3 regions of the Pandoraea sp. LA3 genome follow, and region 1 is predicted to be linked to each of the others. Evidence: riboswitches for the same ligand, from Rfam matches in the RefSeq annotation. Region 1 holds a riboswitch; each other region holds the start of a gene.
The links. A riboswitch is a leader RNA that binds a small molecule or an ion and turns the genes downstream of it on or off. The one in region 1 is predicted to bind cobalamin.
Positions count from the first base shown of each region.

Region 2: linked by a shared signal. The riboswitch ahead of cobW (cobalamin biosynthesis protein CobW) and the one ahead of C5N93_RS26560 (TonB-dependent receptor) in region 1 are both predicted to bind cobalamin.
Region 3: linked by a shared signal. The riboswitch ahead of C5N93_RS04745 (TonB-dependent siderophore receptor) and the one ahead of C5N93_RS26560 (TonB-dependent receptor) in region 1 are both predicted to bind cobalamin.

Region 1 is NZ_PTPY01000041.1:1,099-8,846, forward strand. It holds gene C5N93_RS26540 (acyl-CoA dehydrogenase) at 1-1,105, shown strand, start outside; RNA gene ssrS (6S RNA) at 1,266-1,447, opposite strand; gene C5N93_RS26550 (cell division protein ZapA) at 1,482-1,793, opposite strand; gene C5N93_RS26555 (hypothetical protein) at 1,790-2,101, opposite strand; cobalamin riboswitch at 2,191-2,442, shown strand; gene C5N93_RS26560 (TonB-dependent receptor) at 2,627-4,573, shown strand; gene C5N93_RS26565 (iron ABC transporter permease) at 4,628-5,623, shown strand; gene C5N93_RS26570 (ABC transporter ATP-binding protein) at 5,722-6,489, shown strand; gene cobT (nicotinate-nucleotide--dimethylbenzimidazole phosphoribosyltransferase) at 6,641-7,723, shown strand; gene C5N93_RS26580 (adenosylcobinamide-GDP ribazoletransferase) at 7,720-7,748, shown strand, end outside.
Region 2 is NZ_PTPY01000029.1:69,136-76,883, reverse strand. It holds gene cobO (cob(I)yrinic acid a,c-diamide adenosyltransferase) at 1-225, opposite strand, end outside; gene C5N93_RS09785 (cobalamin biosynthesis protein) at 212-721, opposite strand; partial or broken gene cobA (uroporphyrinogen-III C-methyltransferase) at 734-1,441, opposite strand; cobalamin riboswitch at 1,851-2,136, shown strand; gene cobW (cobalamin biosynthesis protein CobW) at 2,316-3,422, shown strand; gene cobN (cobaltochelatase subunit CobN) at 3,442-7,266, shown strand; gene C5N93_RS09765 (ATP-binding protein) at 7,305-7,748, shown strand, end outside.
Region 3 is NZ_PTPY01000022.1:96,174-103,921, reverse strand. It holds gene C5N93_RS04765 (amino acid permease) at 1-1,359, opposite strand, end outside; gene C5N93_RS04760 (GNAT family N-acetyltransferase) at 1,641-2,135, opposite strand; gene C5N93_RS04755 (AraC family transcriptional regulator) at 2,168-3,091, opposite strand; gene C5N93_RS04750 (SLAC1 anion channel family protein) at 3,243-4,253, shown strand; adenosylcobalamin (AdoCbl) riboswitch at 4,293-4,440, shown strand; gene C5N93_RS04745 (TonB-dependent siderophore receptor) at 4,447-6,609, shown strand; gene C5N93_RS04740 (ABC transporter ATP-binding protein) at 6,622-7,425, shown strand; gene C5N93_RS04735 (ABC transporter substrate-binding protein) at 7,449-7,748, shown strand, end outside.

The DNA.
Region 1 (7,748 bases):
ACTGTTCATCGTGCCGAAGTTCAATGTCGACGCCGAGGGTAAGCTCGGTGCGCGCAACGATGTGCATTGCGTGTCCATCGAACACAAGCTCGGCATCAAGGCGAGCCCCACGGCGGTGCTGCAATTTGGTGACAACGGTGGCGCGACGGGGTACCTCGTCGGCGAAGAGAACCGTGGCCTCGAATACATGTTCATCATGATGAACGCGGCGCGTTTCGCCGTCGGCATGCAAGGCGTGGCCGTCGCCGAGCGTTCGTATCAGCATGCCGTGGCGTATGCGCGTGACCGGCTGCAAAGCCGTCCGGTGGATGGCTCGTCGCGCGACGCGGTGTCGATCATTCATCACCCCGACGTCAAGCGCATGCTCATGACGATGCGTGCCCTGACGGAAGGGGCGCGCGCACTCGCGTACGTGGCGGCGGGTCAGGCCGACATCGCACATCACGCGGCCGATGCCGAGGCAGGCAAGCGCGCGCAGGCCGTCTACGAATTCCTCGTGCCGATCGTGAAGGGCTGGAGCACGGAGATGTCGCTGGAGGTGACGAGCCTCGGCGTACAGGTGCATGGCGGTATGGGCTTCATCGAAGAGACGGGCGCGGCTCAGTACTATCGCGATGCGCGTATTCTGCCGATCTACGAAGGCACGACGGCGATTCAGGCGAACGATCTGATCGGTCGCAAGACGCTGCGCGATCGTGGCGCCGTGGCCCGCGCGCTGTGTGAGCAGGTCGAGGCGACGGAGAATGAACTGCGCGCGGCGGGTGGTGTGGCCGCGCCGGTGGCCGAGCGTCTTGCCAAGGGACGCGAAGCGCTGGCCATCGTGGTGGACTACGTGCTGGCGAATACGCAGGACAACGCCAATGCGGTGTTCGCTGGCAGCGTGCCGTATCTGAAGCTCGCGGGCATTGTGCTCGGCGGCTGGCAGATGGGGCGTGCGTTGTTGGCGGCGCAGAAACTGCGCGATACCGATCCGTCGTTCTACGACGCCAAGATCGGCACTGCGCGTTTCTTCGCGGATCACATCCTCACGCAGGCTCCGGGCCTTGCGCAGTCGATCACCGAGGGGGCCGACTCGGCGCTGTCGCTTAACGAAGCGCAGTTCTGATCGCCTGACGGCAAATGAAAGCGACCTGCGGGTCGCTTTTTTTGTGCGGTACGTCGGCGCCAATACCCACTATCGGTCCGAGGCAAGCATCAAACCGGAACAAAACCGCCGGACGAAAAAAAACGGCACTGCGTGAATGTCATCACGCAGTGCCGTGCATTGGGTCCCCGCCTCAGCCGCTAAGCCGGCATCCTGAACCGTGAGGTTCAAGGTGGTCGCGGTTAGTAGCGCTTTGGGTTCATCAGACAGAGTGACGCTCACGCCAGCACTACAAACTTCCGCAACCTGCAACAGATCATTGGTTCAAGGAATCTATGACTTTCGCGAACCAGGCAGGGAAAACTAACCTTTCGGACCAGACAGTTACCGATGTCTTTCAGCTTTGATACTGATCGATGACGGCACTCAGTCGTTCGTCCATGGCTTGCATTCTACGCTGAATTTCTTCGGCAGGGAATGCTTGTCCAGCAGCAATGCTTTTTTCCAACGCAAGCAATTCGGATGCCAGGCTCAACGCTGCCATGACGGCAATGCGGTCGGTGCCGCGCACGCTGCTTTGCGCGCGGACCTTGCTCATTTCGGCATCCACGCGCGAGACGGAGGCGAGCAGGTCGGCCTCGTGTTCGGGCGGGCAGGCGAGGCGGTACGACTGTTCAAGAATATGAACTTCGAGCTGCTTGATCGTCATGCGTTTTCTCCACCGGGGGTGCCGAGCAGATCCATCTGACCCTCAGCGGGGTTTTGCGTGGGAAGCTTTTCGAGGATCGCGTTCAGGCGAACCTGGGCCTCGTCGATCTTGGCGGCAAGCTGATCGCGTTGCAAACGCAAGGCGTCGCGTTCGGTGCGCAATTGCTCGATGGCGGCGCGGGTTTCGTCGCATTCGGCGCGCGCACGGTCGAGTTCCGCGAGCAGCGCTTGATTGTGTTGGTGAAAACGTTGGCTGATCACAACCAACTGTTCCATTTTATCGGTGAGATTGTCGAGATCGGTGAGCATCGGGCTGCGTCCTCTTGATTGCCCTACATTCTAACGGAATCGGCGGCCAATGCCCGACGAACGAGCATTGACGCTCGTTCGATTGGCCCCTACACTTGCGGCACTTCGGTGCTCGCGCACGCCCCCCGGCATGCGCAGTTAAACGGGAAACAGGGAGCCGCGTCCCTACACGGGCTGGCTAACCTGTGCTGCCCCCGCAACGGTAAGTCATTCTTTCGACCCGAAAGGTTTCCGAAAACGCGCTTCGCCTCTATCGCCACTGTGTGCCATCTGCATGCGGGAAGGCCGGTCAGGCGCGACGATGACCAGCCCGGATACCGGCCCAAGTGAGTGGGGATTCCATCATGCCGCCCGGCGCAAGCCGCTGGTGGCATGTTGTCGTTTTCAAGTGCCGATGCCACCCGTCGTATTCGCATGTGTTCGCATGCCGATGTGTCACCGGCGCTCCCGATACGCCCCTTTCGTCGGCGACCTGCGGGGGAACGGGTCAAGGCAACAAGAAAACTACGGAAGTCACACCACACCATGCGCTCCCACGTTCGCGCAATGGCGCTGCACGCGCCTGCCTTTGCTTCGCGCTTCATACCGCCCGCCAGCCCGCTCGCTCACACGCGTGCTGCCTCGATCTTCTCGCCTCATCGCGTAGCGCTGGCCGCCGCCTTGCTGGCCGTCAGTGCCGCCGCACAGGCGCAATTGACCGATGCCACGCTCAACACGACCGTGGTGACGGCCTCGCGCACGGAGCAGAAGCTCGCGGATACGCTGGCGTCCACATCGGTCATCACGCGCGCGCAGATCGAAGCCAGTCAGGCGCAGGACCTGCCATCGTTGCTTCGCGGTCAGGCCGGTGTCGAGATCGTGCAGAACGGCGGCTTCGGCACTTCCGCGAGCCTCTTCATGCGCGGCGCTGCGTCGAATTCGTCGCTCGTGCTCATCGACGGCGTGCCCGTCAACTCCGCTACGACCGGTACGACCAACATCGCGCAGATTCCGGTGTCGCAGATCGATCACATCGAAATCGTGCGCGGCAACGTCTCGGCGCTGTACGGCTCGCAAGCCGTGGGGGGCGTGATCCAGATATTCACGCGCAAGGGCGGCGGCGGACCGCCGAAGGCTCACGCCGAAATCGGCTACGGGACGAACAACACCACGCAGGCCAATGCCGGTATCGCCGGGTCGTTCGATGACGGCAAGACGCGCTTCTCGCTCGACGTCTCGCGCTTTCACACGAATGGCATCTCGGCACAGGACCCGCGTTTCGCGCCCAAGGCCAATCCGAACCGCAACGGCGACGACAACACGAGCGTGACGGCCACGCTCTCGCGCAAGTTCGGCGATACGTGGGAAGTCGGCGCCCGTCTGTTTCAGAGCGACGGCAGCAGCAGCTACGACAGCGCATTCGGCAAGCCGACGGATCTGAACGATGTCGACGCCCGCGTGCGTCAGGTCTCGGCCTACGCGAAGGGCAACGTCACCGACAAGTGGAGCACGCGCTTCACCGTCACCCAGGGCGACGATTACAGCTACAACTATCTGAACGGCAACGGGAACGGTAACTTCCACACGTCGAGCAATCAGATCGACTGGGCCAACGAATACGTCTTCCTGCCGGATCAGAAGCTCATCGCCGGCTACTCGCGGCTGGAGCAGACGGTCGACAGCAACACGAACTACGACCGTAACAACCGCCATCTCGATTCGTTCTACGTCGGTTACGAGGGCGTGATCGCGCAGAAGCACGAGGTGCAGGCGACCGTGCGGCGCGACATGTATTCGGACTTCGGTGGCGCGAACAGCTACTGGGTCGGCTACGGTTACCGGTTGACCGACCAGTGGAAGCTGATGGCCAACGCGTCCGACGGGTTCCGCGCGCCGACCTTCAACGAGCTGTTCTATCCCGGCTTCGGCAATCCGAACCTGCAACCGGAGCGCTCGATTTCGAAAGAGGTCGCGGTGCAGTTCTTCGACGAGCGCTTTGGTCTGGCCAAACTCGCGCTGTTCCGCACCAACTACACGAACCTGATTCAGTCGCTGACCGTATTCCCATACACGGCGGCGAATGTGGCGAAGGCGCGCGTGGAAGGGCTCGAATTGACCTATCAGGGCAAGATTCAGTGGACGGGCACGGACGTGCGAGCGTCGTTCACGCGTCAGAACCCGACCGATCTGGACGCCGACAAGGTCCTCGCACGTCGCGCGAAGCAGTATGGCTCGTTCGGCGTGACGCAGACGCTTTTCAGCAAATTCAGCGTCGGCGGCGATGTCTTCTACAGCGGCGAGCGTTACGATACGGGAGGCCAGCATCTTGGTGCCTACACGCTCGTGAATCTTCAGGCGCGCTACAACATCGACAAATCCTTGTACGTTTCGGCGCATCTGGACAACGTCTTCAACAAGAACTACCAGACGGTCTATGGCTACAACACCCTCGGGCGTGCGATTTACGTCTCGCTCGGCTGGAAACAGTTCTGACCTGCGCATGACCGGTCGCGCATCCGACGGCGTCCTGGTGGCGCGCGCTGACGCATGACGTTACGTCGCGCCCTCACGATCTGGGCGGGGCTGGCCGGCATTGCGCTGGCCGTGCTCGTCGCGTCGCTCATGCTCGGGAGCGTGCCGGTTTCGTTGCGCGAGATCGGTGCGCTGGTGCTGGGACATGACGTGGGCCTCGCGGGCGACGTGATCTGGCGTCTGCGTTTGCCGCGTTCGCTGGCCGCGTTCGCCTGCGGTGGCCTGCTCGCCGTCGCCGGTACCCTCATGCAAACGTTATTGCGCAATCCGCTGGCCGATCCGTACGTGCTGGGCATCTCCGGCGGCGCAGGCGTCGCAGCACTGGCCGCGCTGGCGCTCACGCTGCCGTTTTTCTGGGTGCAGACGAGCGCCTTCGCGGGAGCGCTGGCGGCCATCGTCATTGTGATGGGCCTGTCGCACCGTAGCTTCCTGCGTCCGGGCGATCGGGACAGCAGCACCAAACTGCTGCTCACCGGCGTGATGATGGCGGCCGGCTTTGGCGCCATCGCCACACTGATTCTCACGCTCGCGCCCGATGCCAGCCTGCGGGGCATGCTGTTCTGGCTGACGGGCGACCTGAACGGCGTCGATCGCGCTTCGCTGCCCCTGTCCACACTCGCCGTGACACTGCTCATCGTGTGCCCGGTCGCGCATCGTCTGAATGTGCTGCTGCGCGGCGAAGCCGTCGCGCAGGCCGTGGGCGTGGCCGTCGGCCCGCTGCGCGCGCGGATCTATCTGGCGGCGTCGCTCGCCACCGCCGTTGCCGTGACCACGGCGGGCAGCATCGGCTTCGTCGGTCTCGTCGTGCCGCATATCCTGCGCCTGCGTTTCGGCAACGATCAGCGCATGCTGCTGCCGGCGGCGGCCCTCGGCGGCGGTGCGTTGCTGATGCTCGCGGATCTGGTCGCACGCACCGTGATCGCGCCGACGCAATTGCCGGTCGGTGTCATCACGGCGATGATCGGCGTGCCCGTCTTCCTGTGGCTGCTGTCCCGGAGGGTGATCCGATGAGTTCGCCGCGGAATCTTTCGACGTCCTTGCCGAGCACGGCATCGACCCGCGAGCCGCTGCTGCAAACCCATGCGCTGACGTTGCGCGCGGGTGAGCGCATGCTCGTCGACTGGCTGGATCTCGCGGTGGCGCCGGGCGAATGCTGGTGTCTCGCCGGGCCGAACGGCGCGGGCAAGACGACATTGCTCGACACGCTCGCGGGTCTTCGTCCCATCGCGGAGACCTCGGCCCGCGATGCGGCGATTACCGCAAGCGGACGCGTCGCGATCGGCGGCAAGATGCTGGCAGAGTGGCGTCCCGAACCGCTGGCACGGGTGAGGGCACTGATGCCGCAACAGATACGCGACGCGTTCGCCGCGACCGCGCTCGAAGTCGTGCTGGCGGGTCGACACCCGTATCTCGCGCCGGGACGTTGGGGGGCATGGGAGTCCGACGACGATGTCGCCATCGCCAGCGCCGCCCTCGCGCAGGTCGGCCTTGAAGACTTTGCATCGCGCGACGTCACGACGCTCTCAGGCGGCGAGCGCCAGCGCGTGTCGCTCGCGGCGGTGATCGCGCAGGCCACGCCGTTGTTGTTGCTCGACGAACCGGTGTCGCACCTCGATCTGCATCATCAGATCGACGCGCTCGAATTGCTCGCGGCGCACGCCGAGCGCAAGGGCGCGGCCGTCATCTTCTCGTGCCACGATCTCAATCTGGCGCGACGCTTCGCCACGCACGGCCTGCTGCTCGACGGTCGTGGCGGCTGGCGCGCCGGGCCGGTGCGCGAGGTGCTGTCGGCCGAGTCGTGCAGCGACGCGTTCGGTTATCCGTTGCGTCTGATTCGCGACGGCGACGACGAAGCGCTCGTGCCGGTTCGACGCTGATGAGCGTGCTCGTGACGCCGCGCCGAAGGGGATTCGCGATGGGCACACAAGCCGGCGTACACTCACATCCGCGCGTGGGGCCGTACGCGGTGCCGCGCGCTATTGTCACTCTGGTAGTCACTCCCGTATTACCGTTTCAGGACGTCTGCGCATGACCGCTTTCAGCCCGCTGCTCGCCGAACTCTTCGACATCGCCTCGCCTTCCGCCGCGATGGACGCCTCGTTGCAACACGCCATCGACATCAAGACGAAGCCGCCCGGCAGCCTCGGCGTCCTTGAACGGGTGGCGCACCGCATCGGTCGCATTCAGCAGAGCGCGACGCCGGCGTTGACGCGTCCCGCCATGCTCGTGTTCGCGGGCGATCACGGGATTGTGGCGGCTGGCGTGAGCCCGTATCCGCAGGCCGTCACGGCGCAGATGGTGCTCAACTTCCTGCGTGGCGGTGCCGCGATCAACGTATTTTGCCGTGCCAATGGCATTGAAATGGAAGTGATCAACGCGGGCGTGGCGGCGGACTTCCCGTCGCACGCATCGCTCGTCGACATTCCCGTGGCGCCCGGCACCCGGAACTTCCTCGAAGCGCCCGCGATGACGCGCGAGCAACTGGAGGCCGCACTTACCGCCGGAGCGGCGCGCGTGGTGACGCATGCCTCGCGCGGCACCCGCATGATCGGCTTCGGTGAAATGGGGATCGGCAACACGTCGGCCGCAGCCTGTCTGATGCAGCGTCTGACGGGATTGCCGCTCACAGCGTGCGTCGGTCGTGGCACGGGTGTCGACGATGCGGGGCTCGCCCGCAAGACGTCCATTCTGGAGCGCGCGCTGGCGGCGCATCCGGTCGCGGGCGACAACCCGGACCCACTGGACACGCTCGCGACCTTCGGCGGCTTCGAGATCGCGATGATGACGGGCGCGTATCTCGCCGCGGCGAAACTCGGTCTTGTGATCGTGGTGGATGGCTTCATCAGCACGGCGGCGCTGCTGGTCGCGTCGCGCGTGTCGCCTGCCGTGCTCGACTACTGCGTGTTCGCGCACGCGTCCGACGAAACCGGCCATCGGGCGATGCTCGACACGCTCGGTGCCGAGCCGTTGCTGCAACTCGGCTTGCGCCTTGGCGAGGGCACGGGGGCGGCGCTCGCGATGCCACTGATTCAGGCGGCGGCCGCCTTCCTGCGCGAGATGGCGACGTTCGAAGGCGCGGGCGTGAGCGATCGCGAGGCGGCCAGCGCATGACGGCGTCCGTCCCCGATCCTTCGCA
Region 2 (7,748 bases), on a different contig from region 1:
CTCGGACGTATGCAGCGCGCCCTTGATGAACTGCACCACGCCAATGCGCTGGTCGTGACCGAGCATGCGCACGGCCATGCCGAACGCCGCCGTGCTCTTGCCCTTGCCGTTGCCCGTATGTACGATCAGCAGGCCCTTTTCGGTCGTCGCGGCAGCTTGCTTTTTTTCGTGTCCTTCGCGACGTCGCTGGGTCATGCGCAGGTGGGATTCGCTATCTGTCTTCATCGTTTCGTGACTCCGGTTGAGCGTCGTGCTGAGGGTTGTCTGAGGCGGCGTTGGTGGTCGTCACCGCGATGGCGACGGTGATGCCGTCGTCGGCGTATTTTTTTTTCGTGAGCAGCGTGCCGCCGGACGATGCCAGCAAGGCGCAAGGCTCGCATACCGCGCGCACACCCACGTGGGCGAGCACGGTGTCGGAGCGGGGCAGTTGGGGATGCGCGTCGAGACACGCCTCGATCTGCGCAGGCGCATAGCCTGCCAGACGAATGCCGTGGCGCTCGCAGAAGCGCACGAGAGCCAGATCGCCGACCTTCTTGTCGAGCGTCGCGAGGGTGTCGACCTCGGCAAGCGAACGCGCGCCTAGTGCAGCGAGTACCGCGGCTTCGATCTGCGCTGTCGTCACGCCTTGCCGAAAACCGATGCCGAGGCTGAGCGGGCGCTGCGCCGTGGGGCGTCGGGAAATCCCGGCGATCTCACTGCCGGCATCATCACCGTCGATCATGCCGGGGCGCTGCGCGAGCGACACCACGTCGCCGATCACGATGATCGACGGTGAACCGATGGTCGCCGCACGGACCTCGGCAGACAAGGTGTGCAGCGTGGCAATAACGTGACGTTGCGCCGGGAGCGTTGCCGACTCGATGGCCGCGCACGGGGTGTCCGGCGACATGCCCGCTTGTTGCAACTGATCCGTGATGTCTTGCAGACGGCGAATGCCCATGTAGATCACGAGCGTCAGGCCCGTGGCCGCGAGTGCTTGCCAGTCCGGCTCGTCGTCGCCTGCGCTGTGTCCCGTCACGAAAATCACGCCCTGTGCCAACCCCCGATGAGTGACGGGGATGCCGAGCGTCGTCGGTGCCGCAATGCCGGCGGTTATCCCGCCCAGGATCTCGACGGGCACTCCCGCCGCCTGCAACGCTTGCAGTTCCTCGCCGCCGCGTCCGAACACGAAGGGGTCGCCGCCTTTCAGGCGCGCCACGCTTCGGCCTGCGCGAAGGTGCGAGAGCATCAGCGCGATGATCTCGCGCTGCGGCGTGGACGCATGCCCGCCGCGTTTGCCGACGTAGACGATCTGCGCGTGCGGCGCGGCCATCGCCAGAATGCCGGGATTCACGAGATCGTCGACCAGCACGACATCCGCCCGGCCAAGCGCTCGCATGGCCTTAACGGTGATGAGTTCGGGGTCGCCCGGTCCGGCGCCGATCAGCCACGCACGACTCATTGCGGGCCTCGTTCGGCGTAATCGTGGTGGGAGACGTGCAGGTCGAGCAGGTCGTGCATCGGGCCGCACGAGACGAAAACGGCACCCGACATGGAACGCGATGCAGGACGCAGACGGGCCACCGGGACCGGGGCAGGACGATGACTCATAAGCGGGACGACGGGGGAGGGCATGAGCGGTCGGCTGCGGTGCGCAGAACGAATGCGCGGTAACGCCCTTCATGCCCCTCATCGAGGGAGCAGGGGGACCGAAAATTTGGTGGCGAGGATACCACAGGCCCTGTGCGGCTCGCTTCGCGCCCGTCTGCCCCGCCGGCGTTCCGATTGTGGACAGCCGGAGGGCAGCTTGAGGGCGGCTTGAGGGCGGCTTGGGGCCGTCGTCTCGCCTTGACGGAGCGGTATCCGGCACCTACACTCGCGGCTAATCTGGTGCTCGCGCACACGTTCAGGCGTGCGCAGTTAAACGGGAAACAGACGGGCGGCGCGCCCCCTCATGGGTTCGACGCGACGCCCCAGCCTGTGCTGCCCCCGCAACGGTGAAACGAAGGTGCCGCAGTCATGCGGCGCCAGGCCGACTTCAACCCCGCACGTGTTTCGCGGGGCGAGACCACTGCGCCAATGCCCTCACGGGCGGCGTGGGAAGGTGAAGCGGCCATTTCGTCAGCCCGGATACCGGCCGGAGAAGACGATTGGCACTGCGGGTAGGCGGTGTGCAGTCAAACCTTCAGTTTCGCCACGTTTCCTCCGCTTTCCCGATGCAGCCGTCACCGGCGGCGCGGCCGTGTCCTGCCGGACAGGTCGAATGCCATGCCGGCAATACCGACGCACCGACGACCGGGCCGGAAGAGGCGTGTCACCACGCTTTGCCTTATTCCATGTCGACTTCCATGCGCAAGATCCCCGTGACCGTGATTACGGGCTTTCTCGGCAGCGGTAAAACCACGCTGCTGCGTCACATCCTGTCCAACAACAACGGCCTGCGCGTCGCGGTCATCGTCAATGAATTCGGCGAACTGGGCATCGACGGCGAAATCCTCAAGGGTTGCGGCATCGGCTGCGACGACAACGGTCAGGAGACCGAGGGCCAACTGTACGAGCTGGCCAACGGCTGCCTGTGCTGCACCGTCCAGGAGGAGTTCTTCCCTGTGATGGAAGCGCTGGTGGAGCGTCGCGACCAGATCGACCATGTGCTTATCGAGACGTCCGGCCTCGCGCTGCCCAAGCCGCTGGTGCAGGCGTTCAACTGGCCGTCGATCCGCAACAGCTTCACCGTCGACGCTGTGATTACCGTGGTCGACGGTCCTGCCGCCGCCAGCGGCCAGTTCGCCGAAGACCCGGTGGCGGTCGACGAACAGCGCAAGGCCGATCCGAATCTCGACCACGAATCGCCGCTGCACGAACTGTTCGAAGACCAGTTGAGCGCGGCGGATCTGGTCATTCTCAACAAGACCGATCTGCTCGACGACGCGGCGCAAGCCAGCGTGTCGGCCCTGATTCGGGAAGAGCTGCCTGCGCACGTGAAGATCGTGCCGGCGAGCAACGGCAACCTCGATCTGAGCGTGCTGCTCGGGCTGAACTCGGCCTCCGAGGAAACCATCGATCAGCGTCACGACCATCACGGTTCGGCGGACGATGCGGACCACCATCACGACGAGTTCGACTCGGTCATGGTGTCGGCATCGCTCACGGCACCGGCGTCGCGCGACTCGGTCATCGCCGCGTTGAGCCAGTTGGTGCAGAACCACACGATCTACCGCGCCAAGGGGTTTGCGGCGTTGCCGGGCGCACCGATGCGTCTCGTGATTCAGGGCGTCGGCAAGCGTTTCGACAGCTATTTCGACCGTCACTGGCGCGATGGCGAAACACGCGGCAGCCGCTTCGTGCTGATCGGCGAAGACCTCGACGCCGAAACGCTCCAGCGCGAATTCGACGCGGCACTGGGCGCAAGCGCCACGTCGTCCACGTCCACCGCAGCGGCCTGAGCCGGGGAAGACGCGTCGCATGCATCTGTTACGGACAGTCCCCGGCGGCTTTGTCGATGACGCCGCCGGCGTGATCCGCATCGATCAGCAGCCCGCCGACATCGTGGTGCTCAGCTCGGCCGACACCACGCTGTCGTTGCTCGCGAGCGTGGTCGAGCGGCTCGGCGACGATTTCCCGAGCCTGCGGCTTGCCAACGTCACGTATCTGCGGCAACCGGCGTCGGTCGACTTCTATGTCGACGATGTCTTGCAGCATGCGCGCGTCGTGGTGGTCGATCATCTGGGGGGCGAAGCTTACTGGCCGTATGGCATCGAGCGGATCGTGGAACTGGCACAGCGTCGCGGTCAGATGCTGGTGATGTTCTCCGGCGACTTGCAGGAAGATCCGAACCTGACGGCGCTGAGCACGGCAAGCCCCGAGTTCTGCACGCGCCTGTGGCGCTATCTGCGTCAGGGCGGACCGGTCAACGCCGAGGCGTTCCTGCGTGCCATCGCGTGGCACGCGCTCGGCTGGGGCGACGAACCGCCGCTGCCGGTCGCGGTGCCCAATGCCACGCTGTACCACCCGAATCCGCGATCGCCGACCGGAGTCGCCACGATGGACGACTGGCAGGCCTGCTGGCATGCCGGGGCGCCCGTCGTCGCCATCCTGTTCTACCGCGCGCACTTGCAGGCGGCGAATACCGGCGTGTTCGACGCCCTGATCGATGCACTGAGCGCGCGCGGTCTGAATCCGCTGCCGATCGCGATTACGTCGCTCAAGGACGCCCTCAGCCGCGACGTCGTGCAGCAACTCTGCGACACCTACGACGTCTCGCTGGTCCTCAACACCACGGCCTTCTCCACCTCAACGCCGGAAGATCCGCGCCAGTCGCAGGTCTTCGGCAGCGACGCGCCGGTGTTGCAGGTGATTCTCAGCGGCGGTAATCGCGACGATTGGGTCAAGGACAATCAGGGCCTCAACTCCCGCGATATCGCAATGCACGTCGCGCTGCCGGAAGTCGACGGCCGCATCATCACCCGGGCGATCAGCTTCAAGGGCCTCGACTATCGCTGCCCGCGCACTGAAGTCGATGTCGTGCGTTACCAGCCGGACAAGGAACGTGTCGCATTCGTGGCCGAACTCAGTCGCCGCTGGTGCCTGCTGCGCACGAAGCCCAACGCGCAGAAGCGTCTTGCGCTGGTGCTGGCGAACTACCCGGCGAGCGAGGGACGCATCGGCAACGGTGTCGGACTCGATACCCCGGCGTCGGTCGTCGAGATATTGACCTTGCTGCGCGACGAAGGCTACCGCGTCGATGAACTGCCCGACGACGGCGAGGCGCTGATGGCACGCTTGACGCGCGGCGTCACGAACGATCCCGAGACGCGTGCGTTGCGCCCGGCCTTCCAGAGCTACGCGCTCGACGACTATCTCGCGGCGTTCGCGCAGTTACCGGCAGACGTGCGCGACGCGCTGAACGAACGCTGGGGGCCGGCAGATCAGGACCCTACCGTCCGGCAGGGACGCTTCATGATCGCCGGCTGGCGATGCGGCAATGTGTTCGTGGGCATCCAGCCGTCGCGCTCTCGCATCGACGGCGATTACGCCAGCTATCACGACGCCGAACTCGTCCCGCCGCACGCCTACCTCGCGTTTTACTTCTGGCTGCGCCATACGGTCGACGTCGATGCCGTCGTGCACGTGGGCAAACACGGCAGTCTCGAATGGCTGCCCGGCAAGAGCGTGGCGCTGTCCGATAGTTGCTGGCCCGACCTGACGCTCGGCCCGCTGCCCCATCTCTACCCGTTCATCGTGAACGATCCGGGCGAGGGCAGTCAGGCGAAGCGTCGCGCGCAGGCCGTGATCATCGATCATCTGATGCCGCCGCTCACGCGCGCGGAGTCGTATGGCCCGCTTCAGGATCTGGAGCGTCAGGTCGACGAGTATTACGAAGCGCTGATGGTCGATGCGCGCCGCGCCAGACTGCTGCGCAGCACGATCCTCGAGACCATCGTTCGTCATCGGCTGCACGAGGAACTGAGCCTCGACGCCCCGAACGATACGGACGCGGAAGACGAACTGCTTACCCGCGTGGACACCTGGCTGTGCGAGTTGAAGGAGACGCAGATTCGCGACGGTCTGCACATCTTCGGTCGCTCGCCGGCGGGGCGCGAGCGTCGCGACACGTTGCTCGCGCTGATGCGTTTCCCCGTGCGTGGCGGGCAGGGCCGCGACGCCAGCCTCATCGATGCGCTGGCGAAAGACTTGCAGATCGACGATCGGTTCGATCCGCTCAAGGCCGATTGGTCGGCGCCGTGGGATGGACCGCACCCGGCGTTGCTCGCGCAGGTGAGCGATGCACCGTGGCGTCATCAGGGCGATACGCGAGAGCGGTTGGAGTTGCTGGCGACGAACTTGCTGGAGACGTTGACCGGTCAGGATGCAGCGCCTGCCGCGTCGCTCGAAGGCAATACACAGCCTCTGAGCGCGACGCGCGAAGTGCTGGCGCGAGCGCGGGACGAAGTGCTGCCGTCGCTCGATGCCTGTGGCAGCGAGGAGCTAAGGCATCTGCGGCGCGGTCTCGAAGGGCGCTTCGTGCCGCCGGGACCGAGCGGCGCACCGTCGCGCGGACGCCCGGACGTGCTGCCCACGGGGCGCAACTTCTACTCCGTCGACACGCGCGCGATTCCCACGCAGACGGCATGGGCGCTCGGCGTGAAATCGGCGCGCCAGTTGATCGAGCGTCATTTGCAGGATCACGGCGATTACCCGCGTGCCATCGGCCTGTCGGTGTGGGGCACGGCCACGATGCGCACCGGCGGCGACGATATCGCGCAGGCGTTTGCGCTGCTGGGCGTGCGTCCGAAGTGGGCTGCGGGCAGTCACCGGGTGACGGACTTCGAAATTCTGCCGCCGGGTGGCATGGAGCGTCCGCGCATCGACGTCACGCTGCGGGTGTCCGGCTTCTTCCGCGACGCGTTCCCGAACGTCATGCATCTGTTCGACGCTGCCGTGCAGGCCGTGGCGGCGCTCGACGAGCCGGAGGACATCAACCCGATCCGCGCGCGTGTGCTGCGCGAGCGCGACGCCTGGATGGCGCGCGGACTCGACGCCGACGAGGCACGCAAGCGTGCGGGCTGGCGCGTCTTCAGTTCGCGCCCCGGCACTTACGGCGCGGGCTTGCAGGAGATGATCGACAACGGCCTGTGGCAGACGGACGAGGATCTCGCGCAAGCCTATCGTGAGTCCGGCGGCTATGCGTATGCGCAGGCGAGTGCCGGTGAGCAGGCGCATGGCGTGTTTGCGACGCGTCTGGCGAGCATCGATGTCGTTTTACAGAATCAGGACAATCGCGAGCACGACGTGCTCGACTCGAACGACTACTACCAGTTTCAGGGCGGCATGACGGCGGCCGTGCGCCACTTCTCGGGGCAGCAGCCCGAGGTGTACCACGCCGACCACAGCCGCCCGGATGCGCCGCGCGTGCGCCCGCTCACCGAAGAGATCGCCCGCGTGATCCGTGCGCGTGTCGTCAATCCGAAATGGCTCGACGGGGTGAAGCGTCACGGTTACAAGGGCGCGGCGGAGATTGCCGCCACGGTCGATTACCTGTTCGGTTACGACGCCACGGCGCGCGTGGTGTCGGACCATCAATACGGACTCGTGACCGACGCCTGCCTGAACGATGCGCACACGCGCGAGTTCATGCAGCGCCACAACCCGCAGGCACTGCGCGGCGTGTGCGAGCGTCTGCTCGAAGCCATCGGCCGGGGCCTGTGGCAATCGCCCGGGGCCTACCGTGAGCAAATCGAAAATCATCTCCTGGCCGTCGGGCAGGAAATCGAACGGAGCGTGTCGTGACATCGCCCAACGAACCGAGCGCGTCTGAGACGTCGCCAATGCCGCCGCCTTTTCCTTCATTTCCCCTGACTGCGCTCGTCGGTCAGGCGCCGCTGCGCGACGCCTTGTTGCTGATCGCCGTCGATCCGTCGATTGGCGGCGTGCTGATCACCGGCCCGCGCGGCACCGCGAAATCGACGGCGGCCCGCTCGCTGGCCGATCTGCTGCCCGACTGTCCTTTCGTGACGCTGCCGCTGGGCGCGAGCGAGGAGCGCCTGATCGGCGCGCTGGATATCGACGAAGCGCTGCGCGGCGGCGGCGTGAAGTTCTCGCCGGGCCTGCTGGCGCGCGCGCATCACGGCGTGTTGTATGTCGACGAAGTGAACCTGCTGGCCGATGCGCTCGTCGACGTGGTGCTGGACGTTGCCGCGAGCGGCATCAACGTCGTGGAGCGCGACGGGGTATCGCACCGGCACGCAGCGCGCTTCATGCTCGTCGGTACG
Region 3 (7,748 bases), on a different contig from region 1:
GTCCTGAAGAAACGCCTGATAGTTCTGACCGAGCGTAATGATCAGACACAGGACGAAGGCGAAGATCGGGCCGAACGGGAAGAACGGTGAGACGTACGGCAGATTGGCGAGGTCGCGACCCTGTTTGACGTAGCCGCGACGGAAGCGGTAATGGCTGATCGCAATGCCGAGCCACGCGATGAAGCCCGTCATGCCGGACGTGTTGAGCAACCAGATGTAGACGGCATTCGGGCTGAACACGAACGTAAAGAAGCACAGTGCCGCGACGGCGGCCGTGGCAAACAGCGCCCACATCGGCACGCCGTTGCGCGAGATGCGACCGAAGACGCGAGGCGCCTTGCCGTCGCGCGCCAGGCTGTAGAGCATGCGCGTGGCGGCATACATTCCCGAGTTGCCTGCCGAGAGCACCGACGTCAGCACGACGGCGTTCATGACCGAAGCCGCGCCGAGCAGTCCGGCACGCTCAAAGATCAACGCGAACGGGCTCACGCTGATGTCGGTGACGTCGTTACGCAGCAGATGGGGATCGGTGTACGGAATCAGCAGGCCGATGACGAGAATGGCGGCCACGTAGAACAGCAGAATGCGCCAGAAGACCTGACGCACGGCGCGCGGCAGATTGCGTGCCGGATCTTTGGATTCACCGGCGGCGATGCCGATGAGTTCGGTGCCCTGAAACGAAAAGCCCACGACCATCGCCACGCCGATCAGCGCCGCGAAGCCGCCGGCGAAGGGGGCATTGCCGATCGTCCAGTTGGCCACGCCGCCACTCTCACCGCCACGAATGATGCCGAGCAGCATCATCACGCCCATGACCACGAACGCCAGGACGGCGATCACCTTGATCAGCGCGAACCAGAATTCCGCTTCACCGAAGCCGCGCGCGGAGAGCGCGTTGAGGCAGAAGGTGATGGCAAGGAAGAGCGCGCTCCAGTAGACGCCGGGCACGTCGGGGAACCAGTACGCCATGACCAGTTGCGCGGCCACGAGGTCGACCGCCACGGTGACGGCCCAGTTGTACCAGTAGTTCCAGCCCAGCGCGAAACCGAACCCTTCATCCACATAACGGGCGCCGTACGTCGAGAACGATCCGGACACCGGCATGGCGGCGGCCAGCTCGCCCAGACTGGTCATCAGGAAGTAGACCATCAGGCCGATCAGCACATAGCCCAGCAGCGCACCGCCCGGGCCCGCCTGCGCGATGGTGGCGCCGGACGCCACGAACAGGCCGGTGCCGATGGAGCCGCCCACGGCGATCATCGTCAGGTGGCGGGCAGAGAGGGAGCGGCGCAGTTCCGACGGTGCAGATGCCTGCGCCTCGACGCCCTCGCGGAGCGGGTCATGTTCCGATGTTGCCAATGTCTTGTTCCTTCAGAGCCTTGTGAGCGAAGCGAAGCCCCCGTGCGGCCGTCGCGGCGGCGGCTGTCGCGCATGACGACGCCGCGCCTGTCTTCCGGAAACGGCCCGTCGACTTCTGGTTGTGGGGCCCGCAGGAAGGTGCGCCCGGTTCGCTGACGCAGAACCGGCCGGGGGGTATTGCAGAGTGGGGTGGATTGTACTGCGGGACTGCTTTATCAGGCTACTTTCTGCTTGCGTGCGTCGATAGTTCGCATCAAAACGCTAATTTATGCGGATTTTCGTCAGAGTTTCATCACCATCTCATGCCACGCCATGCCGCCGTGATCCGAGGGCGACGGCTTGACGTAGTGGTAACCGAGCCGTTCGTAGAGCGGGATGTGACGTTCCTTGCACATCAGATGGATCGTTGCTTTCCCGGCGGCGCGCATGCGGGCGATGAAGGCTTCCATGAGCGTGCGGGCATAGCCGCGACCCTGCTCTTCAGGGGCGAGCACGACGGACATGATGACGACGTTCGGCGCGGCGGCGTCATGGCCGATCAATTCCTTGAAGGCTTCGTCGGACATCACGACGTCGTAGGCGCACCCGGAATTGATGAACCCGATGATGTTGTCGTCGCGCGTCATGACGAGAAACCCTTCGGGGTACTGTGCGATCCGCGTGGCGATCTTCTCGCGCGTGGCGGCTTCGTCGCCTTCGTAGGCGCTGATTTCGATTTCGTAACAGCGGTCGACGTCGGACGGGCGCGCGTTGCGCAATTGCACTGAAGGTTGCATGGTCGTTTGACGATGGTGGGGGGAGGCCGACATCATACGCGGCTCTGGCGACGGCGAAACTGTCCCGGCAATTCACCGATGTGCTGGCGAAACGCTTTGCCGAAGGCCGCTTCCGACTGGTATCCCACGGACATGGCGATATCGCCCGCATTACGCCGCGTGCGCAGCAGAAGATCGCACGCCACGGCCATGCGCACCCGCGTGAGGAATTCGAATACCGTCATGCCCGAGCGTTCGTGGAAACGGCGCGCGAAGGTGGCGCGCGACATCGCGGCGCGTTGGCCGAGCGTATCGATCGTCCACGGCTCCCCGGGGTCGTTGAATACCGCCTGCGCCGATGCGTGCAGCCTCGCATCTGAGAGCAACGCCAGAATGCCGGCTTCGCCTGCGGGTCGCTCGCAACAGCGTCGCAGCGCCATCGCGAACAGCGTCTGACTCAGCGATGTGACGATGGCGAGCGCCCCCGGACGCCGGTCAGCCGCCTCGACACGCATCAACTCGACAATGCCTTGCAGCGCGTCCGACGGATCGCCCGTGAGCGAGACATGCACGGGGTCGGGGAGCGCGTCGAACAGCAGGTTGCCGGGACCGGACGCGCGCACGAAGTGTCCGCACAGAATGTCTGCCCCCACGGGGCGGTTCGTCTCGTCGCCTGCGAGCCGCTCGGGCAGCAGGTCGCCATGCGCCAGCCGGGTACGGACGGGCGAGCCGGCCGCACTTTCGTCGCGAATGACATGGGCGCCGCCACGCGGGAACAGGATGAAGTCCCCGGTGCGCGCGATCAGGTGCCGGCTTCCGATGTCGATGCGACACGCGCCCGCGAGCACGAGGTGAAACGGCGAGATGCCGTCGGGGGCGGCGTCATGCGGAATTTCGTAGGCGCCCGACAAGCGGCAGCGCAAATCCAGCCCGGCTTGCGGGTCGGCCATCTGAATCAGTCGCGTCAGCGTGTCCATGAGACGAATGCGCTAAAAATTGAGATTCAATGATTCTATTCGTATCGATGTCCGGCGCATACTCGCCTCACCCAAACCGTGATTGCCGAGGTCACCGGCGGCGACGCTCACGAGCGTCGACGTGCCGGGGCCTCCGACAGGAGAAAACCTCATGACAACGCATGCGCAGGTGCCAATCGCCGCGACGCCCACCACACTCAGTCAGTTACCGGTCGCGTTCTTCGGCTCCGTGATGGGGCTGACCGGCTTGTCCGTGGCGTGGCGGCTGGCCCATGCCCAGTTCGGCGCCGCATCGTGGGTCGGCGAAGCGATCGGTGCGGTGGCGCTCGCGTTGTTCGCCGCACTCGTCGTCGCCTATCTGGCCAAGGCCGTGCTGCACTTCGACCGGGTGCGCGCCGAGTTCTCGCATCCGATTGCCGGCAACATGTTCGGCACGCCGCTGATCAGCCTTTTGCTCACCCCGCTGTTGCTCGCCGACAGTCATCCGGGACTGGCGCGCGGTCTGTGGTACGCGGGTGCGACCGGGATGGTGGTGCTCGCGTGGTGGATGGTGATGCGCTGGATCAGCGTGCGTCAGCAGCCTGAGCATGCAACGCCCGCGTGGATCGTCCCGGTGGTCGGGTTGCTCGATGTGCCGCTGGCGGTGCCTGCTCTCGGCCTCTCGCACGAGATGCACGGCCTGATGGTGTTCGGCACGGCGGTCGGCCTGTTCTTTGCTGTGCCGCTGTTCACGATGATCGTGTCGCGACTCATGTTCGCCGAACCGTTCCCGGTGTCGTTGCAGCCGTCGCTGCTCATTCTGGTCGCACCGTTCTCCGTGGGCTTCTCGGCTTATACCGCCACCTCCGCGGCCACTGTGGGCAGCATCGATGGCTTCGCGCAGGCGCTCTACATGATCATGCTGTTCGTGCTGGCAGTGTTGCTGGTGCGCCTGCGCGGTCTCGCCCATTGCTGCCCGTTCCGTGTGTCGTGGTGGTCGGTGAGCTTCCCGCTCGCGGCGTCGGCCGCCACGGCGGTGAAGTACGCCGGGTTTGCGCAGCATCCGGTAACGGACACGGTGGCGATCGCGCTGCTCGGTCTGGCGACGCTGGTGATTGCCGCGCTGTTCGTGCGCACCGCGTGGGGCGTGGCGAGGGGCGAACTGCGGACGCTGACTTCATGACGCCTTGCGTCCAAATCATTCCGAAAATCTTCAGCACCACGTAGAATGCGTCGCTACCGACGGCCGGAAGCTGGTGAGAATCCAGCGCGGTCGCGCCACTGTGACTCGTCATCGCGACGGGAAGTCAGACCTGGCCGTCGGGTTCATCGACCATGTTTTTGGGGCGCGAAACCCCAGGAGACGCTGAAGTACCATGCCTCAATCTCGTTCGACGGCCTACGTCAGGGCCCCGGCGGCGGGCGCGCTCGCGCTCAAGCAAACCGCATTCATCGCCTTCTCGCTGCTCGGTGGCGCTTGTGTTCCGGCGGTTGCCGCCGAGGATGCCAACCTGCCACTCGTCACGATCAACGCGCAGCATGCGCGCGACGACGCACCGCTCTCCACGCCGACATCGACCGGCTCGCGCCTGAATCTGTCGAGCCTCGACACGCCGGCGAGCGTCGAGACGATCACGGCCGCACAGATCGAAGCGCGCGGTGACCAGACCGTTACCGATGCGGTCACGCGCGCCACCGGTTTCACCAGCAATGCGGCGCCCGGCAACGGCGGCACGGCGCTCGCGGTGCGCGGCTTCTCCGGTCAGGAGTCGGTGATGACGCTCTACGACGGCACCCGTCTGTATCCCGGTGCCGGCACCATGACGTTCCCGTTCGACACGTGGCAGGTGGAGCGCATCGACGTGCTGCGCGGACCGGCGTCGGTGCTCTACGGCGAAGGCGCGATCGGCGGTGTGGTGAACGTGGTGCCGAAGCGCCCGCAACGCGAGTACGCGACCACGATTCAGGTGGGCTTCGGCACCGACGCTCAGAAGCGCTTCGCGCTCGACACGACCGGCGCACTCGGCCCGATGCTGTCGTATCGCTTCTACGTGAGCGACAACCGCAGCAACGGCTGGGTCGACCGGGGCAAATCGCACACGACGTCGTTCGGCGGCGCGGTGAAGCTCGACGTCTCCCCGAAGCTGTCGTTCACGCTCGACTACGATTACGGCCGTCAGATGCCGGCGACGTACTTCGGCGTTCCGCTGAATAACGGCACCATCGACTCGACGCTGCGCTACAAGAACTTCAACGTCGGTAACGCGCTGATCGCCTATTTCGATCAGTCGACGCGACTCACCGGCGTGTATCGCGTGGCGGACGGCATCACGCTGCGTGACCAGTTGTACTACCTGAACACCAACCGGCACTGGCGCAACAGCGAAGCGTACGAGATGGATCCGTCGACGCGGCTGGTCACGCGCAGCGATTACATCGAGATCCTCCAGCACGAGCATCAGGTCGGCAACCGGCTGGACGCCACCGTCGACCGCAGCATCGCGGGTCATGCGAACCGTTTTGTGGTGGGTGTCGAGGCGAATCAGATCTCCTTCCAGCGCGACAGCAATACGCCGTTCGGCGGCTCGTCGGTGGTGAGCGCCGACGGCTTCGATCCGGGCGTGTTCGCGAGTCCCGATCCGACCGTGGCCGAGTTCCGCACGCTCACGCGTCAGGTCGCCCTGTTCGCGGAAGATCGTTTCGACATCACGTCGCGCCTGTCGGCCGTAGGCGGCATGCGTTACGACTACCTCGACTACTCGCGTCGTCAACTCGCCACCGGCACCGAGTTCGGCAAGACGTTCTCGAACGTCGGCTGGCGTCTCGGACTCGTGTATCAGCTCAGTCCGTCGGCGTCGGTCTACGGTCAGTACACGCGCGGTGCCGACAGCATCGGCTCGCTCGTGACGCTGTCGCAATCGCAGACGAAGTTCGACCTGGCGACCGGGCAGCAGTGGGAGGCCGGCGTCAAGCAGGAACTGCCGGACGGGCGCGGCTTCTGGACGCTGGCCGTCTATCAGATCGTGAAGAAGAACCTGCTGACGACCGATCCAGTGAATCCGACGCTGACGCAGCAAGTCGGTCAGCAGTCGTCGCGCGGTATCGAATTGTCCGGGGCGTTGAAGCTTGGCTATGGTTTCTCGGTTGAGGCGAATGCCTCGCTGTTGCGTGCGCGTTTCGATCAGTTCGACGAGAGCGTCGGCGGGGCGGCGGTGTCGCGCAATGGCAACGTGCCGAACAACGTGCCGCAGCAAACGGCGAATCTCTGGCTGACGTATTCGCCGATGCACGACGTGGTGGTGGGCACCGGCCTGCGATACGTCGGACGCCGCTACAGCGACAACGCCAATACCGCACCGATGCCGTCTTACACGGTCCTTGATGCAACAGCATCCTGGCAGGCGACCAAGCGCGTGAACGTCGCGCTCTATCTGCGCAATCTGGCGAACCGGGCGTATGCGGTGACGTCCGAGTCGCCGGTCGAGTGGCTGCTCGGCCCGTCTCGCTCGGCGCAGCTTGTCGCGACGATGAAGTTCTGAGGGCGTTCGACGATGCCCGGCGAACTTCACATCGCACAACTGAGCTGGTCGCCGGCGGACCTGTTGCGCCCCGGCGCCGCACCGCTGCTTCAGTCGATCACGCTCGATGTCGCACGCGGCGAGTTCGTCGGGCTGATCGGGCCGAACGGCAGCGGAAAGTCGAGTCTGCTGCGCTGCGCATTCCGCTATGCGAAGCCGCAAACCGGCGCGGTGACGCTCGACGGTACGAACGTGTGGCACGTGTCGCCACGCTGGTCTGCGCAGCACATCGCCGTGTTGTTGCAGGAGTTGCCGGACGATTTCGGGCTGAGTGTCGAGCAGGTCGTCTGGATGGGGCGCACGCCTCACAAACGTCTGCTCGATGCCGATACGCCCGACGACGCCGCGCTCGTCGCGCGTGCGTTGCGCGATGTCGACATGACGGCCGCGCGTGAGCGGGCATTCGCCACGTTGTCAGGCGGCGAGAAGCAGCGTGTGCTGCTCGCACGCGCTCTAGCGCAAGAGCCGGACGTCCTGATGCTCGACGAGCCGACCAGCTTTCTCGATCTGCATCATCAGGTCGAACTGATGCGACGCATTCGCTCGCTGAACGTCACGACGCTCGCCACGATTCACGACCTCAATCTCGCGGCCGCCTATTGCGACCGGCTCTACGTGCTGGCCGGTGGCGAGATCGTCGCGCACGGCGCGCCGGACGACGTACTCACCGTCGATCTGCTCGCGCGCGTGTTCCAGGTCGAAGCGCTGGTCGACCGGCATCCCGTCACACACCGTCCACGTATCACACTCGTTCATCCGCTATGTCCCCAACTGTGAAGCGCTTTGTCCTGACTGGCTCGATGGCGTTGGCTCTTGCGCCAGGTTCCGTGCTGTCCAACACCGTCGCGGCCGCGCCGCACTATCCGGTCACTGTGCAGAGTTGCAACCGCGCCGTGACCTTCGAGCGTGCGCCGACACACGCGGTCAGCAACGACGTCAACCTGACCGAAATGATGATCGCGCTCGGTCTCAAACCGCGCATGGTCGGCTTCACAGGAATTAGCGGATGGAAAACCGCCAATGCCGCGCTGCGTGCACAACTGACCGGACTGCCCGAACTCGCGCAGCGCTATCCGTCGATTGAAGTGTTGGTGCAGGCC